Regions from separate parts of the Megasphaera massiliensis genome, predicted to be linked through region 1. Evidence: riboswitches for the same ligand, from Rfam matches in the RefSeq annotation. Region 1 holds a riboswitch; each other region holds the start of a gene.
The links. A riboswitch is a leader RNA that binds a small molecule or an ion and turns the genes downstream of it on or off. The one in region 1 is predicted to bind S-adenosylmethionine.
Positions count from the first base shown of each region.

Region 1 (7,726 bases):
GATGGGCAAAGGAAGAAACATCGGCTTCATCAGTCATATCGGCCTGACAGGCAAAGACAGCCTCTCCCAGTGTTTTTACGGTTTCATCGAGAAGTTCCCGACGCCGGCCGCAGACAGCAACCGATGCTCCTTCCTGTAAAAAGGCCTTGGCCGTTGCCAGACCGATGCCGGCCGTACCGCCGGTGACGACGACAACCTTGCCTCGAAGTCCTAAATCCATAGTAAATCCCTCCTTTTTCAACAATTTTTCTTTTACTATACCATAAATCTCCAAGTTCTACATCTCTTATCACGAGAAAAACTTATTTTTCAAAAGGACAAAACAGTTTTATACATTGCGTTTTTTTAATAAAGAATTCACCCTGCCCGCATATACTGGTATAATGTATTTATGACAGTGACATGAGTGAGGTGCAGCGATGACGACAGAAAAGCGTATTTTTTATTCAATTTGCCTGATAAGCTTTGTCGGCCCTTTTCTGTCTACATCGATCAACATCGCCATTCCGGTCATGGCCGACCAATTCAGCACGACACCGGACCGCATGAGCTGGGTCGTCACCTTGTTCCTGATGACGACGGCGGCATTTCTGCTTCCTTTAGGAAAGGTATCAGACGTCCACGGCAGGCGAAGAACGTACTCTGCCGCCTTGATAGTCCTGGCCTTGTCATCCATCGGGGCTGCCTTGGCCCCGACGCTTCCCATCCTTATCGGACTGAGGGCCCTTCAGGGCATCGCCTTGGCCGGCATCTATGTATCCTATATGCCCCTGCTCTTAGCCACGACCGATGAATCCCGTCAGGGCCACATCATCGGTCAATCCGTCGCTTTGACGTATCTCGGGCTCTCTTTGGGACCTGTCATCGGCGGCGCCTTGACGGAGTTCATCGGCTGGCGCTGTATCTTTCTCTTGGCAGCCGTACTGGTTCTCCTTTCATACCTCTTCATCCGTCCTGTCCAAAAAGAATGGTATGAAAACGGGGCTCCTTTCGTCAATGCCGTCAGCTCGGTCCTGTCGGTCAGCGCCATTCTCTGCACCTTATACGGCCTGTCATCTTTTTCAGACAATGGTGTTTTCTTTTACGCAGGACTCGTCCTTTCGATCATCTTCGTCGTCCACGAAGGCCGGTCTTTTCACCCGCTCCTGCCGCTCTACTTATTTCGCAGCCTGACCTTTTCCATGTCCAACCTGGCTGCCCTCATCCAGTACAGCGCGACCTATGCCGTGTCGTTTCTCTTGTCCCTCTACCTGCAGGTCGTCCTCGGCCTCACGCCGGCGATCTCCGGCACCGTCTTATTGATCCAGCCCCTGGTCATGGCGATTTTTTCGCCGCGGGCCGGCGATTTATCCGATAAGTACGGACCGCGAGGCATTGCCTCCCTGGGCCTGTTCCTGACCGCACCGGGACTGTTGGCCTTCGCCGTCTTCACCGATATCTCCGTCGGTAAGGCAGGCCTGATTTTGGCCCTCATCGGCCTGGGCGCAGCCTTGTTCGGAGCGCCCAACAACAGTGCCATCATGGGCTCGGTCAAAAAGATGCATCACGGCATCGCCTCGAGCGTCCTGGCCTTGTCCCGCAACTTGGGACAAGCCTTCAGCATGGCTGCCGTCACCTTCATCATGACGACCGAAACGGAACAGGCTGCCGTCTACAAGGACGGCGTCCTCAGCGCCTTTCACGTCTCTTTCATCCTGTTGTCTGCCCTTTGCTTTTTCGCCGCAGCCGCCTCATTGGCTCGCGGCAGTTCCATTTCAAAACATCATTAGGAGGTATTTCTTATGAAAAAACAAGTTATCGCAGCTGTCACCATTGCATCCCTGCTCGGTTTTGCCGGCGGCACCGCCGTCCAGGCTTTCAATTTAGGCTCTATCTTAAAGGTAGGCGGCATCACCGTTTTGGTATCGAAATACGGCGACTCCATCAACGATTTTCTCAATAAACTGCTCATGAAGAACGGCGTCGGCACGGATTACGCGACGAAAGTCGTTCCCATCGTCAGTGTCGGCACGGGCAAATACATCGGTGCCGTCCAGGTTGTCGGACCGACGGCTCAGGTCGATAAAGTAAAGGCCGTCGCCCAACTCGAAGCGTCCTTTAACGGCATTGCCCGTGCCAACGCCCTGATCCCGATCGAATCGACGGACGTCAGCAATCTGAGCCGCGTCCAGGGCGTCGGCGTATCGGCAACGATCGACTTTAAATTCTAAAAACCTTCCCTAAGGACGGATGGCGTGGTAGAATAAGACAACACAAATTAAAGGAGGTTCCCTTTTGTGAAAAACTTTCAACCTATTACGCCCGAAATCATTGAAAAGTTAAAGGCCATCACCGGCCCGACATACGTTAAGACCGACCGCGACCTGCTCTTGCAGTACCAGACGGACTACGAAACGAACCCGGCCATGTTCCACGTGCCGGACGCCGCAGTCCTGCCGGCCAATGCCCAAGAAATCTCGGCCATCGTCAAATTGGCCAATGAGTATGACTTTCCCATTACTGTCCGCAGCGGCGGCACGAGTCTTGCCGACGGAGCCATTCCCGTCTGCGGCGGCCTGGTCCTTTGTATGGACCGCCTCAATAAAATCATCGAACTGAACGAAGACGGCATGTACATGACTGTCGAAGCCGGCGTCCGCACGATTGACCTTCAAAACGAAGCCAAAAAAGTCGGCCTCATGTATGCCGGCGACCCGTCGAGCGCCGAAAGCAGCCTCATCGGCGGCAATCTGGCAACCAATGCCGGCGGCCTCCGCGCCGTCCGCTACGGCGTCACCCGCGACCAGGTCTACTGCCTGGAAGTCGTCACCCCGACAGGAGACATCGTCGAATGCGGCCGTATCCTCAAAAAGAGCTCGACCGGCTACGACTTGGAACAGCTCATCATCGGCAGTGAAGGAACGCTCGGCATCATCACCAAGGTGACGGTAAAGCTCATCCCCCTGCCGCCGTACCGCTTCGACGTCCTGGCCGTCTACACCGATCCGCGCAAGGCCCTGCACATGGTCCCCAAGCTGATGAAAGCCGGTATCGATCCGACCAGTGTCGAATACATGGACAACTCGTACGTCCGCGGCTGTGCCGATTACTGCCATTACAAGGACATGCCCCATTACGACGACGGCATTTACGTCATCATCACCGTCGAAACCTTCCAGGAAGACGAATTGGACACCAAAATGGACAAAGTCTGCACGATCTGTGAAGAATCGGGGGCTGTAAACGTCCTCGAAGCCGACGACCGCATTTGGAATATGCGCCGCAACTGCCAGACCTCAGTCGAACTCCAGAGCAAGGTATTCCTGACCGACGACGTCGTCGTACCGGTTCATAAGATTGCCGGAACGATCGAAAAAATCATGGACATCGGTCAAAATTATCCCTTTGAAGTTAAAATCAATGCTCACATCGGCGACGGCAACCTGCACATCGTCCTCTGCAAGATGGATATGAGCGACGAAGAGTGGGACAAAAACGTCGAAGAATTCCATCAACAAGTATACGCCTATGCCTACAGCGTCGGCGGCCGCCTGGCCGGCGAACACGGTATCGGCGCCAAAAAGCTGAAATACATGGAACAGTTCACGCCCAAGGGCGAACTGACCATCATGAAGACCATCAAACGGGCCCTCGACCCGAAGGGTATCTTAAATCCGGGAAAAGTCATCGACGCATAAAAAACTACGGCCTTATGAGGGATTGCTCATAAGGCCGTAGTTTTTTTATGCCCCCATCGTTCCGGCGGCAGCGATTATTCTTTTACGATTTTTAAGGAAATGGCCGCCATGACGACCAAGAGGACCGTGACCAGGCTGAAAGACGCGTACAGCGAATAGGTCCGGCCGATAAAGCCAAGGAGGGCCGGCGCCAAAAGGATGCCGGCGTAGCCGATGGTACTGACCGACGAAACGGCGTCAGAAATAGGCATGACTTTCTGCCGCCCCAAGAGGGAATAGAAAATAGGTACCGTGTTGGCCGTACCGAGACCGATTAAAATGAAGGACAGGAAGAGCAGCCAGCCTTCGCTGATCGTCAAGAGTCCGATAAATCCCAAAAAGGCAATGGGCAGGGACAGGGCAAGAAGGCGCCGCGGCCCCCAATGCATAGTCAGCGTATCCCCTGCCAGGCGGGTGATGAAGGACGAAGCCGTAAACAAGGTCAGCCCCAAGCCCGACCGGGAGATATCGATGCCCTTTTCAAGGGTCATGAAGACGCCGCTCCAGTCATCGATAGCGCCTTCGACGAGAAAGGCAATCATACAAATAAGGCCGATGACGGCGATTTGGCCCTTAGGCCGTATGAAGTGCGGCCGTTTCTGAGCCGCCTGGCGTTCATTGTGCAAGTGAGGCCCGAAAAAGAAAACGCAGGCCATGATGACAGCCGAACTGGCAAAGGCTACGCCCTGCCAGGGCAGGTGGAATTGGAGCAAAAAGGCAAAGAAGGCGGCGCCCATGAAATTGCCCAGAGACCACATGGCCTGCAAGCCCGACATGATGCGCGTACGAACTTTTCGTTCGATAAAGATGCCATTGATATTGACGACGACATCCATGAGGCCTAAAGAAGCGCCGAGGCAGACCGCCGTCAGGACAGCCAGCCCATAGGCCGGCATGTAGCACAAGAGATTCAAAAAGGCAGCGATGCAAAAGCCGGCGATGGTCAAGGAACGACGGCAGCCGAGACGGGCCGCAATGGTACCGGCCAGCATCATCATGATCAAGGCCCCGAGGCCGATTCCCAGCAAGAGAAAGCCCAAGTGGTCGGCCGGTATCGCCAGGTTCCGTTTCAAGAAAGGAATGAGCGACGCCCACGTCGTAAAGCCGAAACCGCCGATAAAGTAAAAGGCTTTTGCCGAATAAATCTGCCAATGTAAATCCCGTTCAAACTGCATATTTTATCACCTCGAAGCTATGTGCGCAAAAAAAGCCGGATAAAAAACCACAACAGACCTGACTGCCCTTACGTCGACCTGCAAATATACGGACTTGCAGGACCTCCGGACAATGGCTGCTGCGACATCTTATCCAGCCTGATACAATACGGGTATAAAGCCCTCCGATGAGTAGGTTCATTATAACATGAGACAAAAAAATTCTCAAGAAAAGCAAAAAAGGACTTGACAGTGTATTCTCTCAATGGTACTATATACACCATCAACAACACATTGTCTTTCATCAAGAGCAGCCGAGGGAATGGCCCGATGACGCTGCGGCAACCCCCAATCGGGATAGGTGCCAAGTCCAGCGGTATATTACCGGCAGATGAACGAATCGCAATCCGAGCCGTCATCTGAATGACGGCTTTTCTTTTTGAGCGACAACTTCCATTTACTTTCAGAAAGGATATGATTTACATGAAAATAACGGTAAAAAAAGTCTTTGCAGCCCTCCTCATCGCCACGGCCTGCCTGGCTGTCGCCGGCTGCGGTTCCTCCAGCGATTCCGCTGCCTCCGGTGACAAGAAAGAAATCAAAGTCGGCGTCACCGCCGGTCCCCATGCAGAAGTCATGGAAGAAGTCGCCAAAGAAGCTGCCAAACAAGGCCTCGACATCAAAGTCGTCGAATTCAACGACTACGTCCAGCCCAACAAGGCCCTGGCTGACGGAGACCTCGATATGAACTCCATGCAGCACCAGCCGTACCTCGATAACGTCGTCAAGAAACAGGGCTTAAAGCTCGTTTCCATCGGCAAGACGATTATCCTGCCCATGGCCGTTTATTCCCATAAATATAAAGATCTCAAAGACGTCGCCGACGGCGCCAAGGTAACGATTCCGAACGACCCGACCAACGGTGCCCGGGCCTTGCTCCTGCTCCAACAGGCCGGCCTGATTACCTTGAAGAACGGCAACTCCGTAGACGCTTCGGTAACGGACATTACGGCCAATCCGAAAAATCTCCAGTTCGTCGAACTCGATGCCGCTCAGATTCCCCGTTCTCTCGATGACACGGACCTGGCCTGCGTCAACACCAACTACGCCATTCCGGCCGGTCTGAACCCGCAGAAGGATTCCCTCCTCGTTGAATCGAAGGACTCGCCGTATGCCAACGTACTCGTCGTTCGCCAAGGCGATGAAAACAACGAAACCTACAAAAAGGTCCTCGCTATTTATCAGTCTGCCCCGATTAAACAGTTCATCGACGAACACTTCCAAGGAACGATTCTCCCGGCATTCTAAGCCATCGCTTCTAAAAGACAGCCTTCAAAAAAGATAGACACTACAAGGCCTCGTGCATAATATCTTCTGCACGAGGCCTTTTTATTATGGTATAATAAAAATTATCATCATGAATCAGAAAGGAGCCTGACCTATGAAAGCAGTATTCGTCGACTTCGAGATGAACCCCATCGGGCGAGACCAAAAAGAAGCACGCCGAACGTGTAAGGGCGAAATCATCGAAATCGGTGCCGTCAAGATAGACGAAGAAGGCAATGAAATCTCAGCCTACAAAGAATACGTCATGCCGGAATACACGACGGCCATGAATCAGACTTGCCAAGAATTGACGGGCATTACGATGGAAATGTTAAAGGGAAAGCCCCATTTCACTGAAGCCTTCGGTCACTTTCTCACCTGGTGCAATGAAGGCTGTCCCAACGATTACGAGATGTATGCCTGGAGCGAAAACGACTGGCGTCAGCTCGACAGCGAACTCCGTCTCAAAATTACCAATGCCAAAGAAGATGAACGCGTCCGCTGGATGCTCGAACACTGGCAGAATTTCCAACAGATTTACTGCAATCTTCTGGGGCTCGACAACGTCATATCCCTTGATAAAGCGGTCAGCACCCTTGGCGAAACCTTCGACGGCCAAATGCACGACGCCTTGTGGGATGCCCGCAACACTTCAAAACTATATGTATTATCCAAGAAGAGCGATGAATTCCGCCACATCATGCAGCCTATCATCGACGCTACTAAAGTCACCGGGCCCCTTACTTTCTCACTGGCCGATGCCTTCCGTGAAGCCCGTAAATAAGCGGTTTGAAGAAAAACGGATATCATCTTCTGTCTACGTTCTGCGAGGTATTTTATGATTCACACGCGAATTCGATTTCTGATTCTGATCGTACTGCTGCCCATTTTGGCCTTTACCTTGACGGCCTGCTATACCATCACCTTAAAAGAAAAACGTGTCGACGGCCTCGGTTCGGCTATTTCCATAAAATTACCGGGCAACCTGCAAAGCTTCGACCTGCCCATTCCCGTAAGTCCCGCCGCCAAGCCTTATTATGAAGGCAGTCGCCTCTACGGTGAAAACGATGCCGGTCTTTACATCGCCGTTTACACCAACCGTGTCGACGTCCGAAAAATGGCCGATGACCTCCACCTAAAACAAGAAGACGCCGTCCGACAGAACCTTGCCCAGACGGTCGATACGACAACACAGGCGGTCTTAGCCAAAATCGGAGCCGAAAACGTTTCAACCACGCAAGAAGAACGGACGCTGGACGGAAAACCCGCCGTAGTCCGCAACGCAACCTTTACCTACGAAAAAAGATCCATGCGGGCGCGCCTCCTTGGATTTTCAGACGGGCCTGTGACCTGGATTGTCGTCGTGGCCTGTGATGAAAATAAGGATGATAAGATAAAATTAGCTGACGAAATCATAGACTCCGTCAGCTTACAGCCCTAAGGCCATCATATCCGATGTAATTATTCCTGCATCCTTTTATAGATTGGTAGTTTCTTCAAATGCCTCAGGGTAAATACCGAGGTAATGCC
Region 1 is NZ_JAXIXE010000048.1:9,040-16,765, forward strand. It holds gene UCI88_RS10550 (SDR family NAD(P)-dependent oxidoreductase) at 1-220, opposite strand, end outside; gene UCI88_RS10555 (MFS transporter) at 420-1,769, shown strand; gene UCI88_RS10560 (hypothetical protein) at 1,782-2,210, shown strand; gene UCI88_RS10565 (FAD-binding oxidoreductase) at 2,277-3,677, shown strand; gene UCI88_RS10570 (MFS transporter) at 3,752-4,891, opposite strand; SAM riboswitch class I at 5,169-5,268, shown strand; gene UCI88_RS10575 (MetQ/NlpA family ABC transporter substrate-binding protein) at 5,354-6,178, shown strand; gene UCI88_RS10580 (3'-5' exonuclease) at 6,312-6,980, shown strand; gene UCI88_RS10585 (hypothetical protein) at 7,035-7,637, shown strand; gene UCI88_RS10590 (Gx transporter family protein) at 7,658-7,726, opposite strand, start outside.

Region 2 (7,726 bases), on a different contig from region 1:
CACATTGGATGACGTAGTGATCCGGCGCATAGGTCTGCATGACGACGCGGCCCGGAACGTCGCCTCGGCCGGCCCGGCCGGCGGCCTGAGTGAGGAGCTGAAAGGTTCGCTCGCCGGCCCAGTAAGCCGGCAGGTTGAGCAGGCTGTCGGCCGACAAGATTCCGACGGCACTGACACCGGGAAAATCATGGCCTTTAGCGACCATCTGCGTCCCTAATAAGATATCGTATTCATGGCGGCGGAAGGCTTCGATGATGCGGTCGCCGCTGTGTTTGCGGCTCGTCGTATCCTGATCGAGGCGGACGATACGAGCCTCGTGGAAGAGCTCGTGGAGCTGCAGCTCCACCTTTTCCGTACCGCTGCCAAAAAATTTAATGTATTTGCTGCCGCAGGACGGGCAAACCGTCGGCACCGGCTTTTCGGCATCACAGTAATGGCACTTTAAATGGGATGACTGGCGGTGATAGACCATGGCCACATCACAGGTATCGCATTTGACAACGTAGCCGCATTTGCGGCACATGATGAATGTCGAATACCCCCGCCGGTTGAGGAGGATGATTGCCTGCTGACGGGCTGCCAAGGTTTCATTCAGCAGTCCGTACAGGGAATCGGACACGACGCGGTAATTGCCGCGGGCCAATTCCTCCCTCATATCGACAACGGTGACTTCCGGCAAGGGGCGGTGGCCGACGCGTTCCTTCAGTTCCACCAAGACGTAGTCCCCTTGAAGGGCCTTATAATAATCGCCTAAGGCCGGCGTCGCACTGCCGAGGATGACCGGACAGCCATAGTAAGCCGCTCGTTTCCGGGCTACGGCGACGGCATGGTAGCGCGGCGCCTCATCCTGCTTATACGAGCTGTCGTGGGCCTCGTCGACGATGAACAGGCCGATGGACCGGGCCGCCGAAAAGACGGCCGATCGGGCACCGATACAGATATGACTGGTCCCGTTTTGCATGCGCAGCCAGTTATTTCGTTTTTCGCCTTGAGACAATTGGCTGTGCATGACGACGACATCGTCGCCGAAACGGCGCAGGAAGCGGCGCACGATTTGACCGGTCAAGGCGATTTCCGGCACTAAGACGATGACCTGCTGTCCCTTAGCCAGTACTTTCTCGGCAAGCTGCATGTAGATTTCTGTCTTGCCGCTGCCCGTAATGCCATGGAGGACGTAGGTTTTTCCGCCTTCATCGCCTTCGATCACATGGAGGGCATCTTTTTGTTCCGCCGTCAGCGGCAGGGCTTCATCCGGTTCAAGCGTCGGCAGGATGTTTGTCGTCCCTGCCGGATGCTGCTCCCAACGGGCAAGGCCCGTCGCAGCCAGGCGGCGCATGAGGTCACGCGTATAGCCCTTTGACTGGAAGTAGGCAGCCGGCGCCGTTTTCTTTTCCTTCAGTTCCGCCAATAAGGCCTGCTGTTTAGGCCGGCCGTGAAGGGTACCATCGAGGTCATCCTTTTCAAAGGCCAGCCAGTCCTCCATTTTATCGGCAATCTTATTCTTTAAAAAGCTCTCACTGCAAAGACCATTTTCGGCTAAGAGACGAGACACGAGGTCACGACCAAATTTACGGCCGAGGGCTCCTTTTTCCACCTTTCCCTTATCGGCGACATAGAGCTGAACCGACCGGCCTTCTGCCGTCGTCGCCGGCGTCGGCCCCAGGGACAGGACTTCCCGGCGGACGAGGCCGCGCTTGTCGATCATGAACAACCGCAGGGCATCGGAAAGATTACAGACATAGTAGTCGCGGATCCAAAGGGCCGTTTCAATCATTTCCTCCCGAAATCCGGTCTGTGATGACAGGAGGCCCTCAATGGGCTTTAAGGTGAAATCAGTCGATTCGTCCAGCGCCTCATGGAGGGCGACGACAATCCCCTCTTCCCGGCGAAAGCCAAAGGGAACGATGACGCGGCTTCCGACGCGAACGGCCAGGTGATCCGGCACGGTATACGAAAAGGTCTGCTGTAACCGTTTGGCCGTCGTATTAATGATAATTTCAGCAATCACGGACATACCTCCTCATCAGGGCTGCAGCCGAAGTTCGTCGCTGCCGTCCGAGGGCATACGCCCAAAAACAGAAAGAGACTGCCGTCCCTGCGGCAGTCTCTGCATCTCAATTATAAGCCGGCTTCTTTACGGAGCGTATCCGCTTTATCGGTCTGTTCCCAAGGCAGGTTGAGATCGTTGCGGCCGAAGTGGCCATAAGCAGCAGTCTGTTTGTAAATCGGCCGCTGTAAGTCGAGCATGGCGATGATGCCAGCCGGACGAAGGTCAAAATTCTTTTCAATGAGTCCGACAATTTTTTCATTGTCGACTTTGCCCGTACCAAACGTTTCAACGTGGATCGAAACGGGGCGAGCTACGCCGATGGCGTATGCCAACTGGATTTCGCACTTATCGGCAAGGCCGGCAGCGACGACGTTCTTAGCAACGTAACGGGCTGCATAGGCGGCCGAACGGTCGACCTTTGTAGGATCCTTCCCGGAGAAAGCACCGCCGCCGTGACGAGCCATGCCGCCATAGGTATCAACGATGATCTTACGACCGGTCAGACCGGAGTCACCCTGAGGACCGCCGATGACGAAACGGCCCGTCGGATTGATGAAGAGCTTCGTCTTATCATCGAATAAGCCCTGCGGGAGTTCCGGTTTGATGACGAATTCGAGGAGGTCCCTTTCAATCTGTTCACGCGTGATTTCCGGGCTGTGCTGCGCCGAAATGACGATGGTATCGATGCGAACCGGTTTGCCGTCTTCATATTCGACGGTGACTTGGGTCTTGCCGTCCGGACGGAGATAAGAGAGCGTTCCGTCTTTACGAACACTGGCCAGGCGGCGTGCCAAACGGTGCGCTAAGGAAATAGGCAGGGGCATGTAGTCATCCGTTTCATTCGTGGCATAGCCGAACATCATCCCCTGGTCACCGGCACCGATGGTGTCGAACTGGTCCGTATTGCCTTCCTTCTTTTCGAGTGCATCGTCGACGCCCATGGCGATATCCGGCGACTGTTCATCGAGGGATACCAAGACGCCGCAAGTATCGCAGTCAAAGCCGTATTTCGCACGGGTATAACCGATGGAACGAATCGTTTCACGAACGATGTGCGGAATATCGACATAGCACGTCGTCGAAATTTCACCGACGACGTGGACCATCCCGGTGGTCACTAAAGTTTCACAAGCAACGCGGGCATTTTTATCTTTTGCAAGAATGGCATCCAAAATGCTGTCAGAAATTTGGTCAGCCATTTTATCCGGATGCCCTTCGGTTACGGATTCAGATGTAAAGAATTCACGATTTTTCACCATGAGGTTTCCTCCTTAAAAAAAATTCCCCTCATTCATGACTGTCATGAGAGGGGCTTCCAATCCCCATCTGCCAGTATAAGACTGCTGGAATTAGCACCTTTCACTTATGAAGGTTGCTGCGACATCATAGGGCCAGTCCCTCCGTCGTCTCTTGATGGTTCTTTATTTGATTTACTGGTTCATTATAATTCAAACCCCTCTATTTTGCAAGTTCTTTTTTGGTATAGCAAACATGAGTTCTGTCCTTCTAAAAAAAATTCCGACGTACCTGTTCGCCTCCGCACTTCCTGAAGAATATTTTTTTACATCCGTTACAGAAAACGTTATAATGAATAGATAGAAAGAAAGGATGATTATGATGACCAAATTGCGGCCAAGAGATATATTTTTCAACGACCCTTATTTTGACTTTGCCACCCACTGTAAAACGGCAGATCTGCGTTTGGCCAAGCGCGTAGAGATCTGGGATAAATGGTATCGTACGCAAGGATTGGTAAACACCTTACTCCAGCGAGAAAGCCTGGCCTTCATCCGCTATAACGGCACGGAGCGGGAAGAAGCCATGATTCTGCGGATATACGAACGGACGCCGGACCGTCTCCTCATCAATACCTATTATGCATCAAAACGAAATGCCACTGAAATCTATGCCGGTACGATTCGTCTGGAACGCTATGCCACAGCCCAGACGACAGGCGACGATTCCTACATGGGCATGATCGACCTCTTAATGTTGAAGACCGACGATGAACTCGTCGGGTTGAGCGATGTCTTTGAAGATATCCAACAAGCCAAACACATGGCCGCCCAATCCTTAGGCATCTACTTAATGGCTATCTACGACGGTCCCTGGATCGATGACAGCCGGGCGGACGCCGAAAAGACACCGGCCATGATTGCCGGCGAAGAACGAGAAGAACTCCTTCAGCTGCGCCAGGAAAAAGCTCAAATGGAAGCCGATCGGGAAGAACTCCTGAGGCTTCGTCTCGAATCGCAAAACCGCAAAACCGTTCTTTCTGAACTGGAACGGCTGCGTCAGGAACTGGAGGACGAACGAAACGGCCGCCAAGAAGATCTTCAGCACTATGAAGCGACCCTCCGCCAACAGGAAGAGTACACGGAACGGATCAAGGAAAAAGCCGCCATTCAGGTATCGGATCTGTTGACCCTGCGTCAGACCCTTAGAAAATACGAAGCCAACCCCGAATTGGCAAAAAAAGTTGCTTCAGCACCCGAAAGGACAAGCTCGGCAGCCGTACCGAAGGCCGATGCAGCCGTAAACCCGTCAGCGCCGATAACCGCCTCGACTCCGGTGAAATCAGACGCCCCGTCACCTTCGAAAGCAGCGGATCCGACAGCCTCGGCGGCACCGGCCCGGGCGACGGAACCGAAAAAAACAGCATCACCGGAAAAACCGACAGCGCCGACACAACCATCAGTTTCAGAAACATCGCCGGCTCCCGCGGCATCCGGCGATGGGCCAACCTCTGCGGAACCGATAAAAACAGCAGAACGGACCGCCACAGAAAAGCCGGGGAAAACGGCCGAACCGGCAACCGCCCCGCAGACTACGGACAACTCCGCTGCAACACAAAAAAAAGCCAAGCGTCCTTCCGAAGACCGCGGCCTCGAACTGCCGTCCTTCATGACCCAGCGTGACTATACACACAGCCTGGACCGCTTCCTGGCCGGACGCCAAATCGCCTTGGCCGGCGGTACGCCGGAATGGCAGGGCCGGATAAAACGCCGCTTCCCGACGGCTGCCGTCCTCAGCGGCTATACCGGCGACGACCGAATCCTGCGGGCTTCCACCCTCTTAGTCATCAACTTGAGTGAAGGCCAGACCGATCTGGTCAAATGGGCCATGGCCGCCGCCAGAGACATGGGCTGCCCCTGCCTTCCCATCAAGACGACAAATTTAAACGGCTTTGCCAAAGCCGTCGTAGAATATGCCAAAAAAGCATAACCAAAAGCGGCAAGAAATGGCAGATATCGTCTGCATTTCTTGCCGTTTTTTATGCCTTTGAGGAATAGGTACCTTATTTTACCCAGGTAACGACATCTTCCATGGCCTGCCGCGTCTTGGCATGGGGTTCTTCGTTGCGATAGCCAAAGCCGGCCATAACCGAAACGCCGAAGTGTTCCGTGTCGAGAAGGCCTTCATCGGCCAGCATGGCTTCTACCTTGCTCCGATTAAAGCCTTCAATGGGGCAGGAATCGACGCCGAGCATGGCTGCCGTCGTCAGCATGTTGGCCAGTGCCAAGTAGGTCTGTTTGCTGGCCCAGTCAAAGATGGCCCGGTCGCTTTCCAGTAAGTTGAAATCGTCTTTCTGGAAGGCCTCAAAAGCAGCTTTTCTCCCCTGCTCCGCCTCTTCCGGCAAATGCTGTACGTCGCGCATGATGTGGGTGATGTAAGGAGAGCTGTACAAGGTATCGACTTTCTTGCGAGCCAGCAGGATTACGAAGTGACTGGCCCCTTTCAAGCTGTTCTGGGCGCCCCAGGCGATGGGAAATAATTTATCCTTAATGTCCTGGCGTTCAATGACTAAAAACTTCCACGGTTCAAAGCCAAAGGAGCTCGGCGATAAACGGCCGGCTTCCAAAATGGTGTTGAAGTCGGCGTCGGATACCTTTTTCGAGGCATCGAAACTCTTCGTAGCGTGTCTGAAGTTAAAGGCTTTTAAAATATCGGCTGCAGCAATCTTCATGGGAATCATCCTTTCCATGTCATAGTATATGTTTCATTATCTTGATTATTTGTATCATTTAAATCTTGACGATTTAAGTATACCATAAGATTTTCAAAACGAAAAGAACGCACTTTTTATATATTTACTACGGATAAACTGATCTGGGTATATTTTTTATACTGTCAAAAAAAAGGCCATCCCAACCGGTCGGGATGGCCTTTCGTTATGCCTTTTGTTTGGAAGTTTTAGCTTTGATAATCGCAGCTGCCCGAGCTACGATAATGGAAGCCAGTTCATCTTTTGCCATCTTTTCCAAGGTCTCTGAAGAGCCGTCCGGAAACAGCAAGGTGGCAATATTGGTCGTCCCCTGGAAGCCGGCACCTTCGGCGCTGACATCGTTGGCTACGAGCATATCGAGATTCTTTTTCTGAAGTTTCTTGGTACCGTATTCGATGACATTCGTCGTCTCAGCGGCAAAACCGACCAGGACCTGATGGGTTTTACGCTGGCCAAGACCATAGAGGATGTCAGGATTCTTAGCCATTTCAAGGGTCAAGACATCGTCATTTTTCTTGATCTTATTTTCCGCCGGATGAGCCGAACGATAATCGGCAACGGCCGCGGCTTTAATGACCAAGTCGCAGTCGTCATAATACGATTCGACAGCCGCTTTCATGTCCCTGGTACTGCCGACGTCGATGCGCCGTGCAAGGCCGACAGGAGTTTTCAAGTTGTCCGTCGTACCGGCAACCAGAGTAACTTCGGCCCCGGCAGCAACCGCCGCTTTGGCAATAGCAAAGCCCATGCGGCCGCTGGAATGATTGCCGATGAAGCGGACCGGGTCGATGGGTTCCCGCGTGCCGCCGGCCGTAACAATGACTTTCTTCCCCTTGAGCAGGTCATTTTTACAGGCCAGCAATTCGATGTAATCGACGATGACGTCCGGGTCGGGCAGGCGGCCGATGCCGGTGATGCCGCAGGCCAGGTATCCGCTGTCCGGTTCGATGAGATGATAGCCGAATTTTTTCAGCTTAGCCATATTATCCTGGGTAATGGGGTTCAAATACATATTGCTGTTCATAGCCGGAGCCATCAGAACCGGCGCTGTCGTTGCCATGACTGTCGTCGTCAGCATATCGTCGGCAATGCCATTGGCGATCTTACCGATGATATTGGCCGTCGCCGGTGCAATGACCAGGACGTCGGCCCAGCGGGCCAGGGCAATGTGTTCGACGTTGAATTCAGGAACATCTTCAAACATGGAAACGGCAACGGGATTTCCTGAGATTTCCCGCAGCGTCAGCGGCGTAATCAACTCCGTTGCATGGGCCGTCATGATACACTTGACTTCAGCTCCTGACTTCCGAAGTTGACTGGCAACGGATGCGGCCTTAAAGGCTGCAATACCGCCCGTAATGCCAAGGACAATCTTTTTCCCTTCCAAACTCATGGCAAGTACCTCCGTGTCATTTAATGCCGTCGCGAGGGGCTTCATAAGTAATCTTATTCTGGTCGATTTCTTCCATGGCGATGGAAACGACTTTGTTCGTATCGACATTGACCAAGGCTTCATCGTGGTCGGTCAATTCACGAGCCCGTTTGGCAGCCAAGGTAACCAGTGTATATTTGCTGTCTACTTTCTGCATCAAAGATTCAAGGGTCGGTTTAATTAACATAGTTCATCTCTCCTAATCATTTATACAATTCTTTCGTATGGGCAATGTTTT
Region 2 is NZ_JAXIXE010000009.1:12,275-20,000, forward strand. It holds gene priA (replication restart helicase PriA) at 1-2,008, opposite strand, end outside; gene metK (methionine adenosyltransferase) at 2,119-3,309, opposite strand; SAM riboswitch class I at 3,370-3,470, opposite strand; gene UCI88_RS01445 (hypothetical protein) at 3,665-5,275, shown strand; gene UCI88_RS01450 (NAD(P)H-dependent oxidoreductase) at 5,349-6,017, opposite strand; gene coaBC (bifunctional phosphopantothenoylcysteine decarboxylase/phosphopantothenate--cysteine ligase CoaBC) at 6,223-7,449, opposite strand; gene rpoZ (DNA-directed RNA polymerase subunit omega) at 7,466-7,675, opposite strand; gene gmk (guanylate kinase) at 7,692-7,726, opposite strand, start outside.
Region 2: another riboswitch for S-adenosylmethionine. It lies ahead of metK (methionine adenosyltransferase); the one in region 1 lies ahead of UCI88_RS10575 (MetQ/NlpA family ABC transporter substrate-binding protein).

Region 3 (7,726 bases), on a different contig from region 1:
CCCAAAGTTCAGTGCTGCACCGACGCTATCAAAGCCGGCGTCAAGCGAGTGTTCATCATCAACGGCACCGTGCCGCACGCCATCCTCATTGAAATGCTGACCGAAGAAGGTCTGGGGACGATGTTCGTCGGCCACTATTCCTTAGGAAAGTAAGGCTGTTGGGGAAAACGGTTGTCAACCCGGATTCGGGTAAAAAGGAGATAAAAACAATGGCAGAAGATTATAAAGCTCTTGATAAAGAATATATTGTAAACGTCTACAATCGGATCGGTGCCGTCCTCGATCATGGCAAAGGAGCCACTTTATATGATGTAGACGGAAAAAAGTACATCGACCTCAGTGCCGGCATTGCCGTCAATATTTTTGGTGTCTGTGACGATGAATGGATTCAGGCCGTCGAAACACAGCTCCATAAATTGAGTCACATTTCAAACGTCTTCTATACGGAACCGCAGACCATCCTGGCGGAAAAACTCTGCCAAAAGACGGGCATGAAGAAGGTATTCTTCTCAAACTCCGGTGCTGAAGCTAATGAATGTGCCATCAAGACGGCTCGGAAATATTCTCATGACAAATACGGTGACGGCCGCCATACGATCATCACCTTGAAAAACAGCTTCCACGGCCGTACCTTAGCGACCTTGACGGCCTGCGGCCAGGAATCACTTCATCAGGATTTCGGTCCCTTCGTCGACGGTTTCGTCTATGCCGAAGCCGACAATTTTGACGACGTTAAACACTTGTGCGAAACGAATCAGGTCTGCGCCATCATGATGGAAATGGTTCAAGGCGAAGGCGGCGTCCATCCTCTCGATAAGGACTTTGTCAAAGAGGTCGCAGCCTATGCCAAGGCTCATGACATCTTGATCGTCGTCGATGAAGTCCAGACCGGCAACGGCCGTACGGGCTATCTCTATGCCTATATGGGCTACGGCATTGAACCGGATATCGTCTCGACGGCCAAGGCCATCGGCGGCGGCCTGCCCTTGGGCGTCACCCTCTTTGCCGCTTCGACAGAGAAAACCTTGACCGACCATACCCATGGATCGACCTTTGGCGGCAACCCGATCTGCACAGCCGGCGCCATTTCCATCATCGACCGCCTGACGCCGGAATTGATGGAAGAAGTACAGAAAAAAGGTCAGTATATCAAAGAAGAACTGGAACCGTGCCAACACGTCGACCACGTCTCCGGCATGGGCCTCATGATCGGCATTGCCCTTAAGGATAAAGCCCTGAGCGACGTCGTCGAAGGCTGCGTCGAAAAAGGCGTCCTGGTCCTCACGGCCAATGGGCTGGTCCGTCTCCTGCCGCCCCTCAACATCCCTTGGGATGACTTGAAAGAAGCCGTTGCCATCGTAAAGAAGGTCATCGATAAATAATTACATCCATCGTTTTTGTAAAGCAGTCTCTGACGGGGCTGCTTTTTTGCTGAATATTGGGAAGGCTCGTTGTTGTATAGGGCCGTCGTCTTGCTATTGATCGGTGAATTTCGTACAATATGGCTATACCGGTAATTGGGTAGTTTTTGAAGTCAATAAGGAAGGCCATATATGAAACATTTAAAGATAGCTTACAGTTTTGACGTACAATATTATTTTGTCGACAGCGACCGGGACATCGTGCCCATCGAAGAGACGGACTTCACCGATGTTGCCGTAGCCGTCCTGTCGGACCAGGATTTTGATTATATCGATGCCATTGAGGAGACCGGTTTCGGCATCCCTATCATGGTCATCATGCCTGGCGGCGAGAAGCTGCCCGAATCGTATATCGATAAGGTCGACGTCGTCTTTACGGAAGAAATGGTCAATAAGAGCCGCTGCATTGCCGCTGCCGAACGGTTGGCCGGCCGTTATGAACAGACGGTGCTGCCGCCGTTTTTTGCCGACCTCGTCGACTATGTCAGTGAAAAGAATACGCCCTTTGACTGCCCGGGCCACCAAGATGGCTTATTTTTCAAAAAGCATCCTGCCGGCCGCTACCTCTACGATTTTTACGGCCCCCATATTTTCCAGTCCGACATTTGTAATGCTGACGTCACCTTAGGCGACCTTCTCATCCATGAAGGGCCGGCCCTGGAAGCCCAGGATTTTGCGGCCGAAGTCTTCCACGCTGATAAGACCTATTTCGTCCTAAACGGCTCGTCGTCGGCCAATAAGGTCGTCGCCAACGCCTTATTGGCACCGGGTGACTTAGTCCTTTACGATCGCAATAACCACAAGTCCGTTGCCATCGGGGCCCTCATTCAGGCCGGTGCCGAGCCGGTCTATTTGGAGACTGCCAGAAACCCTTATGGCTTCATCGGCGGCATCGATGACCACTGCTTTGATGAAGGATATCTGCGCCAGCTGGCAGCCGAACGGAACCCCGAAAAGGCAAAATCCAAACGGCCCTTCCGCTTGGCCGTCATCCAACTCGATACCTATGACGGCACGCTGTACAACGCCCGGTACGTCGTCGACCGCATCGGCCACCTCTGTGATTATATCCTCTTTGATTCGGCTTGGGCCGGCTATGAACAGTTCATTCCCATGCTCAAGGACTGCTCGCCCCTCCTCCTCGACTTGCATGACGACGATCCGGGCATCCTCGTCGTCCAGTCGGTACATAAACAGCAGGCCGGTTTTTCTCAGGCTTCGCAAATCCATAAAAAGGATAATCACATCCACAACCAGGCTCGGTACTGTAACCATAAGGTCTTTAACAATTCCTTTATGGCCAATGCCTCGACGAGTCCTTTTTATCCCATGTTTGCTACCATTGCCGTCAACGCCAAAATCCACGCCGGTGCCGCCGGCCGAAAGATGTGGCTGGACTGCGTGAAACTGGGCATCGATGCCCGAAAAGATATCCTGCGCCGCTGCCATTATATCCGGCCCTTCGTCGCACCTGCCGTTCACGGAAAGCCCTGGCAGGAGGGGGATACGGATGAGATGACACATGACTTGGCGTACTTTACCTTTGAGCCCGGAGCCACGTGGCATGCCTTTGAAGGCTATGGACCGGGGCAGTACCTGGTCGACCCGTGCAAGCTCTTACTTACGACACCCGGGATCGATGCTGAATCGGGAGAATATGAAGATTTCGGAATCCATGCCAATATTCTGGCGACGTACCTTCGGGGAAATGGCGTCATCCCGGAAAAATGCGACTTGAACTCGATCTTGTTCCTTTTGACACCGGCAGAAAATAAGAACAAGATGCGCCTCCTCGTATCCCAATTGGTCCGCTTCGAACGCTTCGTCGACCACGACGTCCCCATGCAGGAAGTCCTCCTCGGCGTCTACAATTCCCATCCTGAACGCTATGCCGGCTATACGATACGACGCCTTTGCCAGGAAATGCACGATTTTTATAAATCCCATCATGTAAAAGATTTACAGAAAAAATTGTTCCGTCGGGAATACTTCCCGGAATACGTCATGAGTCCCCAAGAAGCTCATCATGCCTTCGTCCGCGGGCAGGGCGAATTGGTATCCCTCGACAACATCGAAGGCCGCATCGCCCTTGAAGGGGCCCTTCCGTATCCGCCGGGCGTCCTCTGTGTCGTCCCGGGTGAACGCTGGTCAAAGACGGCTGTTCAGTATTTCAAGGCCCTCGAAGAAGGTTTGAACGAACTGCCCGGGTTTGCCTCGGAAATCCAGGGCGTCTATTTGGAAAAAGAAGACGACGGCCGCATCCACGCCTATGGTTACGTCCTAAAAGAATAAGCTTGTACATGAAAAAAACACGATTCCTTCCTTAAGCAGGAGAAATCGTGTTTTTGATTGATTATCTTACAAGAGGTTTTTGACGGCATCGGAGATCCGTTTGGCGATGTCCGGATTATTCATGGTGTAGACGTGGATACCGTCGACGCCGTTGGCCAGAAGGTCGGCGATTTGGTCGATGGCATAGGTGATGCCGATATCGTACATGGCGTCCGGTTTATCGCCGTATTTGGCAATGGCCCGCTGGAATTTGATGGGCAGGGTAGCGCCGCACATGGCAATCATGTTTTCGATTTGGCGCTTATTGGTGACCGGCATGATGCCGGCTTCGATGGGAACCTTGATGCCGGCGATTTCACAGCGTTCTAGGAAGCGGTAAAATACGGCATTGTCAAAAAACATCTGAGAAATCAGTTCGCTGGCCCCGGCATCGACCTTGGTCTTTAAGTTGCGGATGTCGGCGGCGACGGTCTTGGCCTCAGCATGGCCTTCGGGATAGCAGGCACCGATGATGTTGAACTCCGGAGCCTTTTCTTTAATAAAGGCGATGAGGTCGCTGGCGTGTTCGAAGCGGTGCGTTCGTTCTCTTCCCGGCGTTTCGTCGCCGCGAAGGGCCAGGATGTTTTCGATGCCTCGAGCCTTCAGCTCCTGCAATGTTTTAAGTGCATCTTCTTCGGTCAGATAGATGCAGGGCATGTGGGCTACTGTTTCACAGCCCAGGTTTTTTATATATGTTGCGACTTCCGTCGTGCGGTTGCCGCCGTTGCCGCCGGCTCCACAGGTCACGCTGATGAAGTCCGGATGGATCTTGCTCAGTTCATCGAGCGTCGGGTAGACGGTTTCGATGGGCGTATCTCGCTTTGGCGGGAAAACTTCGAATGAAAAGACCGTCTTTTTTGCAAAAAGCTCATGAGTATGCATACATTAATTTCCCCCTCAGATCATAAGAAGATAAAGGGCTGCCCCATAGAGGCAGCCTCTTTTCTATATCTTTATTATATTGAAGATTTTGTTGCCTGTCTATTAGAAACTCGGTAAGATAGCGCCTTGGTACTTGTCTTCGATGAATTTCTTGACTTCCGGAGACTGGAGGGCTTTGACGAGCTTCTGGATTTCCGGACGGTTTTCGTCGCCGTCACGGACGACGACGACGTTAGCGTAAGGCGAATCCTTCGGTTCCAGGAAGAGGGCGTCCTTCAAAGGATTGAGGCCGGCTTCCATAGCGAAGTTGGTGTTGATGAGGGCGATGTCGACGTCGTCGATGGAGCGGGGAATCTGAGCAGCTTCGAGTTCGACGAACTGGAGGTTTTTATCGTTCTTTACGACATCCTGGACGGTGGAGGTGATGTTGCCGCCGTCTTTAAGTGTGATGAGACCGGCGCTCTGAAGGATGAGGAGGGCGCGGCCGCCGTTGGTCGGGTCGTTAGGGATGGCGACTTTTGCACCGTTAGCGAGATCTTTCAGATCTTTAATTTTGCGGGAGTAAATGCCCATGGGTTCGACATGGATCTTGGCGATGGCTTTTAATTTGGTACCGTGTTCGCTGTTGAATTTATCGAGGTACGGCGTGTGCTGGAAGAAGTTGGCATCCAGTTCCTTATCATTCAAAGCCAGGTTCGGTTTGACGTAGTCCGTGAATTCGACGACCTTGAGGTCGACCCCTTCTTTGGCCAAGAGCGGTTTGATTTCGTTGAGGATTTCCGCGTGGGGAACGGGGGTTGCGCCGACGGTGACGGTGACATTCTTGTCGGACGAAGCCGTCGTCTGGGAATCACTGCCGCAGCCGGCGGCTAAGAATGCAACGGCCATCAGGGCCGCAGCGGCGAGAACGGAAAGTTTTTTGAAGTTTTTCATGAGTTATACCTCCTGTTAATAGAATAGTCAGACCTTTTTGCTTCGCCATTATCCATGAAAAAAGCCTCTTCCCGAAAGAGAAAGAGGCTTGGTCTTGGTTCTTTATCTCTCGGAATAGTTTCCGCAGGAATTAGCACCGTGTTATCGGTTGCCGGGCTTCATAGGGCCAGTCCCTCCGCCGCTCTGGATAAATGTCGTTTCAATTGTCTTGTGTAATAGTTTACCATGAATGGGCAATTTGTCAATATGAAAATACTCGATAATCAGTGTCAATTTGAAATGATACGGTGCGAAAAAATTATATTTTAAACGAGGAACCTGTTTTGAGGTTCTTCTATCTTGACAAGAGTCCATTGCCATTATATAATCTAAAGCAAATCATAAATGTTGTCGATGAACGAAACGAGTATATCCGATTGTGGCAGCTACAGCGAGCCGATGGCAGTGGAAGTTCGGCGCAGACCGGCGGATAGAATGGATTCGGGAGATGCGGCCTGAACGGTGACCAGTAGGGTGCGACGGTGTATTTCCACCGCTATCAAAGAAACGTGTATCGCCGTGAGGCCGTACATGTAGAGCTGGACTTACTGAGTCAATTTGGGTGGTACCGCGGAAGAATCTGAACCTTTCGTCCCTTTATAGGGATGGAAAGGTTTTTTTATTGTCTTCAAAGAGAAGGGGAGAGAAAGATGCTGGAAATGAAGGATGTCAGTTTCAATTACGGTAGCGGTGTTCCCGTATTGGAAGGTGTAAATGTGCAAATCGGTGAAGGTGAGTTCATCGGCCTCGGCGGCCGCAACGGCTGCGGGAAAACGACGGTGACCCGCCTGCTCATGGGTCTTGAAAAGCCCGTTTCCGGTGAAATCGTATATAACGGCAAGGTCATAAACGGTGACGATGCTTCCGTTCGCAGCCATTTTATCGGTTATGTATTCCAGCGGCCGGAACGACAGATGTTTCGGCCGACGGTTCGGGAAGAAGTGGCCTATGGACCAAAGCAGCTGGGCATGAGTGAGTCCGAAATCCAAGAAGCTGTTGAGGAAGCCTTGAAGGCGACGCAGCTGACGGAGCTTGCCGAATCGTATCCGCCCAACCTCAATCGCGGTGAAAAACAGCGGGTTGCCATCGCCTCGGCCATTGCCATGCATACTCAGTATCTCATCCTCGATGAACCGACGAGCGGTCAGGACAGCGAAGATAAGGAGCAGCTCATGGAACTTTTGAGCGAACTTCATCAAAAGGGCATGACCATCCTCATCATCAGTCATGATATGGATATTTTTGCAGAATACTGTCAACGGGTCATCGTCATCGGCAATCATACCAAGGCCTTTGACGGGACGCCGGAAGAACTGTTTACGAAACGCCCTGATCTATATGACTTGGGCCTGAGCCGGCCCGACGCCGTCGCCTTGTCTATGGCGGCACCGGATTTTCCTTATTGTAAATCGATGAAAGAGTTTACGGCAGCCATGCTGGAAAGAATAGGAGGTACGAAATGATGATGAAAAAATTTGTTCCCGTTACGAAATTAATCGGTACCTTTGCCTTTTCTTTTTGGGCTCTGGTCATGCATACGCCCCTTCCTTTAGTCGGTTTGGTCGTCCTTGAACTCATTCTATTAGGCATGTGCGGCAGCTTATCCCGCAATGTCAAGGCCGTATTCAGCCTGATCATTTTCGCCGTCTTCTTGGCGGTCGTACAGCTCCTAGGCGGCGGATCGATGGAATCGGCTTACGTCACGGGCCTTCGCATGCTGGCCATGACCATCGTTTTCATCATCTTGCTGACGACGACGCGCCTCCAGGATTTGACGGCAGCCTTGGTCAAGCAGATTAAGATCCCTTATGAATACGCCTTCATGTTTACGGCGGCCCTGCGCTTCGTGCCGGACTTCATCGCCGAAAGTCAGGCCGTTCAGGAAGCCCAGGCCTGCCGGGGCCTTTCGACGAAGGGCAATGTTTTTAAGAAAGTCATCAACTACATGAGTGTCGTCCAGCCGCTCATGCTGAAGTCCCTGGGCCGGTCGGAAACGATGGCTCTCAGCTTGGAACTGCGCGGCTTTGGCAGTCATGAACACAGTTTTATGAGCAACGTTCAGCCCAAAGGACGCGATTACATCGTTATTTTTGTCATGTTGGCCTTGAGCTGCGGTATCG
Region 3 is NZ_JAXIXE010000035.1:37,660-45,385, forward strand. It holds gene argB (acetylglutamate kinase) at 1-153, shown strand, start outside; gene UCI88_RS06785 (acetylornithine/succinylornithine family transaminase) at 210-1,382, shown strand; gene speC (ornithine decarboxylase) at 1,554-3,713, shown strand; gene metF (methylenetetrahydrofolate reductase [NAD(P)H]) at 3,780-4,634, opposite strand; gene UCI88_RS06800 (MetQ/NlpA family ABC transporter substrate-binding protein) at 4,737-5,567, opposite strand; SAM riboswitch class I at 5,667-5,761, opposite strand; T-box leader at 5,952-6,206, shown strand; gene UCI88_RS06805 (energy-coupling factor ABC transporter ATP-binding protein) at 6,257-7,069, shown strand; gene UCI88_RS06810 (energy-coupling factor transporter transmembrane component T family protein) at 7,072-7,726, shown strand, end outside.
Region 3: another riboswitch for S-adenosylmethionine. It lies ahead of UCI88_RS06800 (MetQ/NlpA family ABC transporter substrate-binding protein); the one in region 1 lies ahead of UCI88_RS10575 (MetQ/NlpA family ABC transporter substrate-binding protein).

Region 4 (7,726 bases), on a different contig from region 1:
GACGCTTCCGGAATCCGGGCCTGCCTGAGCCGGGGCATGACGGGCATTACGCCCAGTGCCGAAACGGCCCTCAAGGAAAATAAACAGCTCTTTTTAGACTGGCATAAAAAAGGGGATGGCCGCATTACGGTCATGCTCGGACCTCATGCGCCGTACACCAATACGCCGGAATACCTCTCCCGCGTCGTCGATTTGGCCCATGAATTAGGGGCTGAAATCCACACCCATTTGTCGGAAACGAAGGGCGAAGTCGAAAACATTAAGCAGCAGTACGGCAAATCGCCCATTGCCTGGTTCAACGACCTGGGCCTCTTCGACACGGGCTGCCTGGCGGCCCACTGCGTCTGGGTCGACGACGACGACATGGATATTATGCTTAAAAAACACGTCCGCGTCGCCCACAATCCCGGCAGCAACTTGAAACTGGCCAGCGGCTTTGCTCCCATCGCTAAGATGCTGAAAAAGGGTATCACCGTCGGCCTCGGCACGGATGGCGCCTCGAGCAACAATAACCTCGACATCGTCGAAGAAATGCACTTGGCGGCGCTTGTCCATAAGGCCAACACCCTCGATCCGACGGTCATCCCGGCTGAAACGGCTATCAACATGCTGACTGAAGGCGGGGCCAAATGCCTGGGCTACACCGATGTGGGCAAACTCGAAGCCGGCTACAAAGCCGACATCACCTTAGTCGACCGCGAAGGCCTCCATTGGTACCCGAAACACGACGCCCTCAGCCTCATGGCTTACAGCGCCAACAGCATGGACGTCGACACGGTTTTGGTAAACGGGGAAGTCCTCCTGCGGAACAAAGAGTTTACCAAACTCGACATCGAAAAGATCAAAGCTGAAGCCGAACGGACCAAAGAAAAACTCTTTGCCCAAATTTAGCCTTTACGCAAGGGAGTGGCCCCTGCGATTACGGCTTGTTTTATTCCCGAAAAGCGTGTATAATTAAATTCAATTTGAGGCTATTTATGTACGTTTACAGGGAGATGCATCGATTCATGAATAAAACGCTCGTCACGGCTGCCTTCGTCGTCTTGGCACTGCTCTTGTCGACACACTGGGATTTACCGGCCATTAAGATCCTCTTGACCGGTTGTCTCCTGGGCTGGTTGGCCCGGTCCGTCGTCGCGAATATAAAGGAAAGCAACCGGAAAGCCGAAGTACGGCGAAATAAACGGCTCCGCCGCATGGCTGCCGATCACGCAGCCAGGGAAGAAAGCCGTGCCGGTGTAAGCGAACACTGAAGCATAAAGGGCGACATAAAGCCTTTTGAAAAGGACTTGTGTGAGGTAAAAACTTCATACAAGTCCTTTTCTGTATCTGCCGCTGTGACAGGCCTTTTCCGGTGAAAATCACAGCCGTTCGAATGGTTCGGAGGGATGCTTCGATTCCCGGAAGGGGCCGGAGTTACAGGGGTATTTATTCGATGCCGACCGGCTGCTGCTGTTGAAAAAGAGCGATATGACGGTCTGGAACTTTCGGGACGTTCATTTACGGACTTTCTCCAGACGTTTTCCTGTAGCTTTTTCTCGGCATTTACGATATAATATTTGAAATATACGTTCACTGTGTCCGACTGTAAGAGGCAGGAGGGCCGTGATGGAAGGAGCGATGGCATGAATATCAGAACGGCAACTCTCGACGACCTTAAGGCTGTCACCGCCGTAGAAGCGGCTTGTTTTCCGGCAGCCGAGGCGGCATCGGAAGAACGCCTGCGCGGCCGTATTTCCTACTTTGGCCGTCATTTTTGGCTGCTCTTTGGCGACGATGGGACTCTTATTTCTTTCGTCGACGGCATGGTTACGGATCAACGCGATTTGACGGACGACCTCTATGGGGATGCCTCTCTCCACGACGAAAAGGGTGCTTGGCAGATGATTTTCGGCGTCAATACATTGCCAAGTTATCGGAAGCACGGTTATGCCGCATTACTTCTCACGAAAGCTATCGACGACGCCCGCAAAGAAGGCCGCCAGGGACTGGTCCTGACCTGTAAGGAAAAACTCCTGCATTATTATGCTAAATTCGGCTTTAAAAACGAGGGACTCAGCACCTCGGAACACGGTGGCGCCGTTTGGTATCAAATGCGCCTTACTTTTTAATGAAGGCGGATGAAGGCTTCTTTATACGTAATTTTAACTTTTTTCTTCATTTTTTTCATAAAATGCCTTGACAAGACGCCTTACAAAGTGTACAATTCCAGTAACGTTTCAAGCGAATCGTTGTTGTATACATTGTATAAGAATGAGGTATGTCATTATGGGGTACTTAAAAAATTTGACCATCATGTGTTGTACGATATAATCGTATTGTACAGCTATCTATCATAGGACAATACAATACGAACCTATTCATCCAGAGCAGCCGAGGGACTGGCCCTTTGACGCTGCGGCAACCTACGTAGGTAAGGTGCCAATTCCAGCAGGATTTTACCTGGCAGATGAAGTCATGGGCATACGTTTATTTCTTGCGCCATCTGCTTATCACAGGTGGCGCTTTTCTTTTGGCAACATGGAGGGATCTTATGGAGCATGTAGCAAAATACGTGACCGACCTCGTCGGTCATACGCCGCTCTTGGAGCTGACCCGCTGGCAGGCGGTACACGGCATCAAAGGCCGGGTCCTGGCCAAGCTTGAATACTTCAATCCCTTGGGCAGCGTCAAGGATCGAGTGGCCGTGGCCATGATCGACGCCGGGATACAAGCCGGGAAGATCAATCAGGATACGGTCATCATCGAACCGACGAGCGGCAACACCGGCATCGGTCTTGCCATGGCCGCGGCCGTGAAAGGTTTGCACCTCATCTTGACCATGCCTGATACGATGAGCCTGGAAAGGCAGAAAATCGTCAAGGCTTTGGGTGCAGAAGTCGTGCTGACACCGGGCATCGAGGGGATGCGCGGCAGTATCGGCAAGGCTGAAGAACTGCGAAAGTCTTACGGCAACGCCTTCATTCCGCAGCAGTTCGACAATCCGGCCAATCCGGCCATCCACCGGACGACGACGGCCGAAGAAATCTGGCGCGATACGGACGGTAATGTCGATATCTTCATTTCGTCCGTCGGCACTGGCGGTACCATTACCGGCACGGCTGAGGGGTTAAAAAGCCATGACCGGGAGGTACAAATCGTCGCTGTCGAGCCGAAAGACTCGGCCGTCCTTCGCGGCGGAAAGCCCGGGCCCCACGCCATTCAGGGGATTGGCGCCGGCTTCATTCCCAGCGTCCTCGATATGTCACTCGTAGATGATGTGATCGACGTATCGAATGAGGATGCTTATGAACGGGCTCGGGAAGTGGCCAAGACCGACGGCCTCTTGGTCGGCATCTCGTCAGGTGCCTCCTTACAGGCGGCCCTAACCGTCGCCAAGCGGCCGGAAAATGAGGGCAAGACTATCGTCGTCCTCTTGCCGGACGGCGGCGAGCGCTATTTATCTACATCTTTATTTGAAGAAGGCCTGTAAGGGCCTGCAGTCGGTATCGAGGGGGAAAAGATATGAAACATAAAAAAATCATAGCGGTACTGACTGTCACGGCAGTCCTCACGGCGGCCGGTCTCTTGGCCGGCTGCGGTCGTGGGACTGATGAGGACACGCTTACCTTGACCAACGTCTCGTATGATCCAACACGTGAATTATATAAAGAATATAATGAAGCCTTTCAAAAGCATTATAAAGAGCAGACCGGGAAGGATATCCGCATCGTCCAGTCTCACGGCGGTTCGGGCAGCCAGGCCCGATCGGTCATCGAAGGCAGTCGGGCTGATGTCGTGACCCTGGCCCTGTCGTATGACATCGAACGCCTGGAACGGGCCGGCCTCATCGATGCCGGTTGGGAACAGGAACTTCCCGATGACTCGGCACCGTACACGTCGACCATCGTCTTTCTGGTTCGCAAGGGGAATCCTAAGGGGATACGCGACTGGAACGATTTGACGAAATCCGGCGTCAGTGTCATTACGCCCGATCCCAAGAGCAGCGGCGGTGCCTGTTGGAACTTTTTGGCCGCTTGGAGCTGGGGCCTTGATCATTTCGGGGGGAATGAAATCAAGACCCGGGCCTTCATGACCGACCTCTACCGCCATGTCACCGTCATGGACGCCGGCGCCCGGGGCTCGACGACGACCTTTGTCGAAAACGGGCAGGGGGACGTCCTCATCGCCTGGGAGAACGAAGCGCTCTATACGATGCGCGAATATCCCGGCAGCTATGAAGTCGTCGTACCCAGTGTCAGCATATTAGCACAGCCCAGTGTGGCCGTCGTCGACCGCCTGGCTCGGCGCAAGGGCCATGAACAGGCGGCTCAGGAGTACCTGCGCTATTTGTACTCTGACGAAGGCCAGGAATTGGCCGCCAAAAATGATTTCCGGCCGTCCAATCCGGAGATTCTCCGGCGCTACGCCGACCGATTTGACCTTAACGTCAAGCTGACGCGCATCAGCGACTTCGGCGGCTGGGATGCAGCCTATGTCAAATTCTTCGACGACGACGCCATGTTTGATAAAATCATGGCCGATGTCGATGGCAGTCAATAAGGAGGGATGCAGATGAATCCATTTTCAAACCCGGCGGGCGGGCGAAACCGAATTATTCCCGGCTTCGGCCTGACCCTGGGCGTGACCCTGGCCATGCTGTCCTTATTGATCCTAATCCCGTTGATATCGATTTTAGGCCACGCCTTTCAGCTGACGGCCAATGACTACGCCAAGCTCATCACCAACAGTGCCATTCGCAATGCTTTTATCACGACCCTTGGAAGTTCTTTCTTGGCGGCCCTGATCAACTCCATCTTCGGTTTCATCCTGGCCTGGGTCCTCGTCCGCTATGAATTTCGCGGCAAGACCCTCTTAAACGGTGTCATCGAACTGCCTTTTGCCTTGCCGACGGCCGTTGCCGGCATTACTCTTTCCAAGCTCTATTCCGATACGGGCTTCTTCGGCAGCTTCTTTGCCGGCTACGGCATTCCCATCGCCTATACCCATATCGGCCTTATCATCGCCTTGGTCTTCGTCGGCATTCCCTTCGTCGTCCGCTCCATTCAGCCGGTCCTGGAAAATTTGGATCCGACCTATGAAGAGGCGGGGAGCATGCTCGGCGCGTCGAAGTTTACCATCTTCCGGCGCATCATCTTTCCGGAACTGCGGCCGGCTCTCTTGACCGGTTTCGGCCTGGCTTTTGCCCGGGGCCTTGGCGAATACGGCAGTGTCATTTACATTTCAGGCAACAGTGCCAAGAACCACACTCAGGTCGTCTCGTACGTCATCATGCAGAAGCTTAATTACGTCGACTATGCCAGCGCTACGGCCATCGCCTTGGTCATGCTCATCATCGCCTTTGCCATGCTGTTTTCCATCAATATGATTCAGCTCTGGCAGGCTCGGCGCGTTCAATAGAGGAGGGGAATCATGAAGCACAGCAAGACAAAAATACTCTTACTGAGCATCAGCGTCGTCTTCGTCGTCGTCATGCTCATCGTCCCCCTCATTTCGGTCCTAATGAATTCACTGGCCGAGGGCTGGGACTTTTACGTCAAAGCGTTGACGACGCCTTACGTTTTGTCAGCCCTGCGCCTGACCTTGATAGCCACGGTCATTGCCGTCATCGTCAATACCGTCTTCGGCCTCTGTGCGGCCTGGGCCATTTCAAAATTCGACTTTCGGGGCAAACACCTGTTGACGACCCTCATCGATATTCCCTTTTCCGTCTCGCCGGTCATCGCCGGCCTGGCCTTCATCATGACCTTCGGCCGCATGGGCTGGATCGGTCAGTGGATCGAAGTCCTGAACGATTATTTAGGGACGGATATTCAGATTGTCTTCGCCGTTCCCGGCGTCATCTTGGCGACGATTTTTGTCACCTTTCCCTTCGTCTTCCGGGAAATCATTCCGGTCCTCCATACCCAGGGCCGCGATGAAGAAGAAGCCGCCGCCCTCATGGGGGCCAAGGGGAAGACGATATTCTTCCGCATTACCCTGCCGCAGATCAAATGGGCCTTATTGTACGGCATCGTCCTCTGTACGGCCCGGGCCCTCGGCGAATTCGGTGCTGTCAGCGCCATGTCGAAACTGCGGGGCGAAACCTTTACCTTGCCCCTTGAAATCGACGCCCTCTACCAATCGGGGTCGACCGATGCCATTACGGCGGCCTTTGCCGTGTCGTCCCTCTTGGTACTCTTAGCCGTCGGCGTTCTCTTGCTGAGGGTATTCTTTGAAGCCAAGCTCCACAAGCCATCTTAAGGAGGTGATGTCATGTACGTCGAGATGAAGCATATCGAAAAAAACTACGGCTCTTTCCACGCCTCGCGGGACGTGTCCTTTTGCGTCGACAAGGGCAAACTGGTCGCCCTCCTGGGACCCAGCGGCAGCGGCAAGACGACGATCCTACGCATGCTGGCGGGCCTTGAAAATCCCAACAGCGGCGACATCGTCATCGACGGCAAACGGGTCAATGACATTCCCGCTGCCAAGCGGGGCATCGGCTTCGTGTTCCAAAACTACGCCTTGTTCCGCTATATGACCGTCTTTGACAACGTCGCCTTCGGACTCACCATACAGGGGATGGATAAGAAGCAAATTCGTGAGCGCGTCCTGGAGATGATCGACCTCGTCGGCTTGGCCGGCATGGAAGGGCGCTATCCCAATCAGCTTTCCGGCGGCCAGCGACAACGCGTGGCCTTTGCCCGGGCCCTGGCGCCTCATCCCCAGGTCCTGCTCCTCGATGAACCCTTTGCGGCCATCGACGCCAAGGTGCGGCAAGAGCTGCGCAACTGGCTGAAAGAGACCATTCACCGCGTCGGTATTACCAGCATCTTCGTCACCCACGACCAAGATGAAGCCGTGGAAGTGGCCGACGAAATCATCATCACCAATCACGGCCGCATCGAACAAGTCGGGACGCCCTTTGATATATACAGCAAGCCCAAGACGCCCTTTGTGGCCGAATTCATTGGGACGCCCGTCGTCATCGACAACTGCAGCGTCCTCACGGGCTTCGTCGACGTCGGCGGTCCGAAAAGAGCCATTATCCGACCGGAATTCCTCAAGATCTATAAACAGGGGACGATGAAGCGCTACGCCAGTGCTGCTGAAGACGGTGTCGTCGAAGCCGTCGTCTTCCGCGGCAGCCGCCTCGACGTGACCCTGCGCGTCAAGGACTACCTCATTCACGGGGAATACGCCTTTGATGCCCCGAATCTTACGGTCGGAGAAACGGTGAAGGTCCTCATTTACCGCCTCCACGTCCTCGACGGGGATAAGACCTATTTACGAGAAAACAGTGCCATGATGGGCTCTGATGTATTCTATATTTAAACGAAGGAGTATTGCCATGCAGATTCAGAAGGAGAAAATCATCCACACCGATGTCCTCATCATCGGCGGGGGAACGGCAGGCTGTTATGCCGCCTTGACCCTCCGGAGCCTGTCGAAGGCCTCGGTGGTCATCGCCGAAAAGGCAGACATTCGCCGCAGCGGTTGTCTGGCAGCCGGTGTCAACGCCTTGAATGCCTATATCACCAAGGGCCATACGCCGCAGTTTTATGTGGATTACGCCAAGAAAGACGCCGCCGGCATCGTCCGCGAAGACCTGCTCTTGACCATGTCGGAAGGCCTCAACGAAGTCACCAAGAAGCTTGAAGAATTGGGCCTGGTCATCTTGAAAGACGAACAGGGGGAATACGTTACCCGCGGCCCGCGCAACATCAAGATCAACGGCGAAAAT
Region 4 is NZ_JAXIXE010000036.1:159,940-167,665, forward strand. It holds gene UCI88_RS07585 (amidohydrolase) at 1-891, shown strand, start outside; gene UCI88_RS07590 (hypothetical protein) at 1,008-1,253, shown strand; gene UCI88_RS07595 (GNAT family N-acetyltransferase) at 1,626-2,111, shown strand; SAM riboswitch class I at 2,358-2,456, shown strand; gene cysK (cysteine synthase A) at 2,534-3,472, shown strand; gene UCI88_RS07605 (sulfate ABC transporter substrate-binding protein) at 3,505-4,542, shown strand; gene cysT (sulfate ABC transporter permease subunit CysT) at 4,555-5,400, shown strand; gene UCI88_RS07615 (sulfate ABC transporter permease) at 5,413-6,243, shown strand; gene UCI88_RS07620 (sulfate/molybdate ABC transporter ATP-binding protein) at 6,256-7,317, shown strand; gene UCI88_RS07625 (adenylyl-sulfate reductase subunit alpha) at 7,334-7,726, shown strand, end outside.
Region 4: another riboswitch for S-adenosylmethionine. It lies ahead of cysK (cysteine synthase A); the one in region 1 lies ahead of UCI88_RS10575 (MetQ/NlpA family ABC transporter substrate-binding protein).